DNA from 2 places in the Paenibacillus sp. FSL R7-0026 genome. Region 2 is predicted to be linked to the other one. Evidence: riboswitches for the same ligand, from Rfam matches in the RefSeq annotation. Region 2 holds a riboswitch; the other holds the start of a gene.
The links. A riboswitch is a leader RNA that binds a small molecule or an ion and turns the genes downstream of it on or off. The one in region 2 is predicted to bind cyclic di-AMP.
Positions count from the first base shown of each region.

Region 1: linked by a shared signal. The riboswitch ahead of MKY44_RS08950 (C40 family peptidase) and the one ahead of MKY44_RS00150 (3D domain-containing protein) in region 2 are both predicted to bind cyclic di-AMP.

Region 1 is NZ_JBBORG010000001.1:1,928,389-1,931,517, forward strand. Features, by position in the region: gene MKY44_RS08940 (hypothetical protein) at 1-72, shown strand, start outside; gene MKY44_RS08945 (carboxymuconolactone decarboxylase family protein) at 215-544, shown strand; gene MKY44_RS08950 (C40 family peptidase) at 618-1,082, opposite strand; cyclic di-AMP (ydaO/yuaA leader) riboswitch at 1,088-1,219, opposite strand; gene pelA (pectate lyase) at 1,639-2,601, shown strand; tRNA gene MKY44_RS08960 (tRNA-Leu) at 2,778-2,861, shown strand; gene MKY44_RS08965 (carbohydrate-binding protein) at 3,005-3,129, opposite strand, start outside.
Region 2 is NZ_JBBORG010000001.1:32,456-35,584, forward strand. Features, by position in the region: gene MKY44_RS00145 (TatD family hydrolase) at 1-372, shown strand, start outside; cyclic di-AMP (ydaO/yuaA leader) riboswitch at 614-867, shown strand; gene MKY44_RS00150 (3D domain-containing protein) at 1,141-2,325, shown strand; gene rnmV (ribonuclease M5) at 2,481-3,026, shown strand; gene rsmA (16S rRNA (adenine(1518)-N(6)/adenine(1519)-N(6))-dimethyltransferase RsmA) at 3,031-3,129, shown strand, end outside.

The DNA of each region.
Region 1 (3,129 bases), 1.9 Mb from region 2:
GTCGTTAAGCTGGATCGAGGTTACCGCTATCAGCTGTTCAGCGAGCCGCGCCAGAGTCCACTTAGTGAGTAACAGCTTATAATTATGGCAGAGCCATGAGAGTTAAATGTTTGGAATTACCATGATTTCTTGGCATAATTGACTCACTCGGGAGAGAAGATAGGTACAGTGAGGGAAGATCTGTAACTATAGCCGAGAGGGTGTGCTACAAGCCATGACATTGATGAATGATAAAGTTCATGCCTACAAGGATCAGATTGGAGCATTAAGCGATGTACTGCCAGGTGTGGTGAAGTCGTATCATGAGTTTACCGGAGAATGTTTCCAACCTGGCGTGATTGATGCAAAGACAAAACAGCTAATTGCACTTGGCATTGGATTATTCGCCAACAATGAAGTATGTACCTTCTACCATGTAGAAGAAGCCCGTGCCAAGGGAGCAACAGATCAGGAGATTATGGAGACCGTTGCGGTGGCCGGAGCTGTTGGAGGAGGACATGCCCTGTCTCAGGGTGCGATGCGAGTGCAGAAGGCGCTGCATTAGTAAGCAATGCAACATACATTTTTAAGTACAAAAAAGGCATCCGGTTAATAACCGATGCCTTTTTGTATGTGAATTACATTTTACCTAACATTTTATCATACATAAACTGTCCAGTTACCCGACGTGCTGTTACATAGCGGTCATTGAAGTATGGATTCGATAACTTCGTGATGCTTACACCTTTACTGCTGGAGGCATGAGCGAATTGTCCGCCGCCAATATATACACCTGTATGTGAAATGCCTTTGCCTGTTGTATTAAAGAACACCAGATCACCTGTCCGAACATTGCTCTTGGATACAGGCGTACCTGTTTTGGCTTGCTGCTGAGAAGTACGTGGCAATTCAATGCTGTATTTGTTGAAAAGATATCTCATAAAACCAGAACAGTCGAAGCCGGCTACAGTCGTGCCACCCCATTTGTAAGGAATACCTGTCATGTTGTTCACTACGGAGTTGATACTGCTTGCCTCTGTGCTTGTTGCCCCGGATGTAAATAATACAGCTGCTCCAAAAATGGAGATAATCAGTTTTTTCAAAATCAATGTTCTCCCTTCGATGCCTACGGAGTTAGCTAAGGGTTCGGTAGAAGGTTCCCTATATTTCCTATGTATAAGAATAATTCACCCAAATTGGTTCCCCCGTTTTCAAACATGAAACTCGGCAATGAATAATTAAGTTTTTGTAACTATTTGAAACTATATTGCATAAATGCGTAATTGTCAAACCCATTTAAACCCTTTCTTAATACCTCAATGTTAGCGGAATTAAGGTTTTTATATGAAAAAAGGGATCAAGTTTGGGTATCATTCATGACAAAAACGTCATTATTGATTCGTTTAAGACGAATTTGGATAAATAGATAGGTTTATCATGAGTTAAAAGAACTATTCCGTTATGTAGAATTATAGAGATTATATTCATTAAGTTGCATATATTGACAAAAATCGATTTTTTGCATATTATCTGATTATCCAATCCACATATTGGATTTAAAATGATTTTATTATGCGATAAATACAAATAAAGGAGGTTTAGGGACGCGTATCATAGATAAAGTAGAAGTGGAAGATTTATAAAAACGAACATAGGAGAGTGTTACATTTGAAAGCGAAGAAATTAGTTACTTTTGTCCTGGCATGTACGATGGTGTTCTCAGCAGTTGGAATGGCAGTTCTTCCTGTAGGGACGGTATCTGCTGCGGATGCATCAGGTACAACAGCGAGTATTTCTGATATTTTGAAGAACCAGCTGCCGGATGGAGGTTGGAGAAAAGATTATAAACAGACAAGTGGGGAGTGGGCAAAGTCCACGATAGACAACAAGGCTACATACTTAGAAATTAGAAGATTGGCGAAGGAATTTAAAAAGACGAATGATCCGCGTTACTCCACAGCTGCAATCAAAGGAATTAACTTTTTGATCAATATGCAGTATTCAAATGGCGGATGGCCACAGGTCTATCAAAGCTCCGGATATCACAAGCATATTACCTACAATGATGATGCCATGATTAATGTAATGATCATGCTCGATGAAGTAGCAGCACGCAAAGGTGATTTCTCGTTTATTGATAGTACACTTGCTAATCGCAGTAAAAATTCAGTTGCCAAAGGTGTGGAGGCGATTCTGAATACACAAGTCGTTTCAGGCGGTAAGCTGACAGGATGGGGACAACAACATGATTCCAGTTCCCTTAAACCAGCGAGCGCAAGAATCTACGAAGTGCCATCGCTGACAGCTGGAGAGAGTGTAACGATTGTTAAATTCCTGAAAACCAGACCTGCTAACGCTAAAATTACCGCATCTATTAAAGGAGCGGAGGCTTGGTTTAACAAGGTAAAAATTACGGGTTACAAGTATGAAAGAGCTAATGGAGATAGTAAAATTATCGCTGATTCCAAAGCTGCACCAATTTGGGCACGCTTCTATGAGATAGGAACGGACAAACCAATCTTTATTGGTCGTGACGGGGTAGTTAAATACAAATTAAGTGATATTGATAAAGAAAGAAGAGGTGGTTATGCATGGTATGGTAACTGGCCTTCCAAGCTGTAATTTGAAGTATGCTTCCGTTTTAATGAACCAAACTATTAGCAGCAGTTAAAGGTAGAGCCCGAATCGACACGGACGTCTGGTTCGGGCTTTATTGTTATTATTTTCAGTGTTGACATGATAGATTCCGCATGATATATTATTTCTTGTCGCCGATATTGATGACGGAGATACAATATGCGGTCGTGGCGGAATTGGCAGACGCGCACGGTTCAGGTCCGTGTGGGCTAACCCCCGTGGAGGTTCGAGTCCTCTCGACCGCATCTAAAAAAAGACTCCTTAAGCTAACACTTAAGGAGTCTTTTTTTGCATTTTTTGATATAACACTAACACTAGATTTAGTATCCAAGAGGTTAGTGCTTAGCTGCATGTACAGCAAATGTCTTCCATCAGCCATACGGAACGTTTATTGTGCTGCGGTAACATTAACGCTGTCAATATTCGGTCCTTCCGATCCAGTGGTAACCACTTTCAATGTATTGGTCCCCGTGTTCATGGGGACCTGTATTGTTTTTTCAACCCAAGTGGACC
Region 2 (3,129 bases):
CATGAGGATATCATAAGAATTTTGCGTGAAGAGAAGGCTGGCGAAGTTGGTGGTGTGATGCACTCGTTCTCGGGCAGCTGGGAAACAGCAAAAAGTTGTCTCGATATGGGCTTCCATCTCTCTTTCGGAGGACCGATCACATTCAAAAATGCAAAGCAGCCCAAAGAGGTGCTGGAGAAGGTTCCTATGGACCGATTTTTCATTGAAACAGATGCTCCATATTTGACACCTCACCCTTATCGTGGGAAGCGAAATGAGACAGCGCATGTACGTCTGGTTGCAGAGGCAGCTGCGGAAATTAAAGGCATTTCGGTGGAGGAAATTGCTGCAATAACAACCAAAAATGCCATGGAACGATTTGGGATTCGTTAAAAAAACGAGCAAATGAGGTGAAAAAGGCAGGTAAGCGGAGGTAATTTGCCCTTTGATCCAAATAAATCAAGAATATTACAATATTTTAACCAAATATTCAGAAAAACGTACTTGATCAACGCTTTACAACATGCATCAAAACAGGATATCATCTTTTCAGTGAATTGTTGTGCGGAAAATTGGACAGATGTTCGGGGGATGAACAAAGGGACACTTTCCGATGAAACAACATTACTTTCATGAATCAGTCTCGCTGAGTCTCCGTTATCGGAGAGCGGGGGAACCAATAGGGCTTAAACATCGGTGTATTTGGCCGATGCGCAACGTTCGCTGACCCAAAAGCAGCGAAGGGAACTGCGAAGCCGTATTTGATTTCTTCTTTGGGTCTCGGGGTGAATTCAAGGGCGTCCGCCATGAGCGGGTGACCCAAGATAGGGCGGCTCTCTTTCGCCCGAACCCGACAGCTAACCTCGCAAGCGGAAAAAGAGAGGCAACCTCGTGCATGAATTTCCGATATTCAAAATCATTCGGAAGCCACGAAAGAGTTCCTCTTACACTCTTTCTTTGGCTTTTTTGTTTTTGAATAAAAGAAATATTGTCATCATACGGTAGGTATTCAGGAGGATGACATCATGTTGCGAAGATTGATTCATGGTGCAGAACCGGATTATGTTGGTCCGATCTGTGTTCTGTAGAAAATTTGGTATAGTCACGTCAAAGACATCATGCATTACTTTAGACGGCGAGGCTATGAAGGAGGACGGAGAAGTGGGCACATTCCAACCAGAAGAGACCCATGAGTCACGATCATCCAGTAAGTCTTTCGCGTTGCGGTGGAAGCATGAGAACATGCGTCAAATGGCATTGATCGCGATTTTCTCAATTGCGCTTACAATCATGATCTTGTTAGTCGTTTACGGTCAGGCCGGGAAACAAATTTCACTGGTTATTGATGGCAAAGCTCAGGTGGTAGAGACTCGTACAGGAATGCTTCAGGAAATGCTGGAGGAGCAGTCGATCACAGTCAGCCCTCACGATAAGGTATCCATGTCCATGAATGGGGCGATTACAGATGGAGACCGAATCGTTATTGAGCGGGCCGTTCCAGTTAACATTACGGCAGACGGAGACACCAAGACTCTGTATACAACCGATTCATCGGTAGAAGATGCAATTCAAAAATCAGGTATTCAAGTTGAAAGTAATGATAAAGTGTATCCGGCGCTTGGAACTGCGATCAAAGCGGAGATGAAGATCCGTGTAGTGCGCGTAACAAAGCGTACAGTGGAAGTAGAGCAACCGATCGCTTACAAAGTCATTAAAACGGCTGACCCTAGCTTGTACAAAGGGGATAACCGTGTCGTTGTGAACGGCAAAGAAGGCACAATTGTGCAGCATATCGAAAAGGTATTTCAGGATGGAGAATTGGTCTCCAAAAAAATGGTCGGCAAATCTGTCGCGAATAATCGTGTAGATAAAGTGATCGCTGTTGGCACCAAAGCAAAACCGGTCGTGAAAGAACCTGAGATTCAGACCGTATCGGCTCAAACGTCAACAACCAAAAAGGCTACAACAACGAACTCGAAGAAAACATCTGCCTCGGGCAGCAAAGTGATTACCGTATCCGGGACTTCTTTTAAATACTCCAAAGTACTTAAAAATGTATCCATGACTGCCTACTCTTCCGAAGAGCCTGGCATTGGAACTAAAACAGCTTCCGGTACTCGTGTAACGGAAGGGCGCACCATTGCGGTTGATCCCAAAGTCATTCCAATTGGCTGGTGGGTATATATCGAAGGTCTGGGATTCCGTCGTGCGGAAGATACAGGCGGTGCCATTAAAGGCAACAAAATTGATGTATATTATGACAGTGTGAAGCATGCCCTGAATTTTGGACGTAAGAAAGGCAAGACGGTCTACGTGATCGGTCCGGTGAAGCCGGAAGCGAACTAAAATCGTTTTACTTTGAAATGGGAATGCTATAAAATAGTTGCATGAATGATTCATGCGGAATATGCGGCGGAGGAGTCTGAATTTAGTCTCCCCCGCCGTTTGGCAGAGAAGAGGATATTCCTCTTCTTTTTGCGTTAGAAAGGAAGAAATGGAACATGATAAAAGAAGTCATTGTGGTGGAAGGCCGTGACGATACGGTAGCTATCCGTCGGGCCGTGGAAGCCGATACCATAGAAACAGGTGGATCAGCCATCAACCAACGCATTCTGAAGCGGATTGCGCTTGCTCAAGAGAGACGGGGAGTCATTGTACTGACAGATCCGGATCATGCTGGCGAACGCATTCGAAAAATTATTGCGAATAAGGTGCCAGGCTGCAAACATGCCTTTATTCCGGAAGCCGATGCAACGCGCAAAGGGGACATTGGGGTGGAGAATGCCTCACCGGAGGCGATCCGTCATGCTCTGGCGCGCGTACATACTTCATACGAAGGTGCTCCGAGCCTGATCGATTGGGAGGACCTGATCGCGGCAGGACTTATCGTGCATCCGCAGGCAGCTGCACGTCGCATGGAGATGGGCAATCTGCTGGGCATCGGTTATTGTAACGGGAAGCAGTTCCACAAACGTCTCAGTGTATTTCAGATTACACGGGAAGAGTTCTCTACAGCATTAGCGCAAATTGAACGTGAAGGATTGTGAGCATATGAAGGACATGGAAGAGAAGATAGAAATTGCAACGCCCAAGCGAACCAAAGAGATTATTCAAAGACACGGATTCTCATTCAAGAAAAGTCTGGGTCAG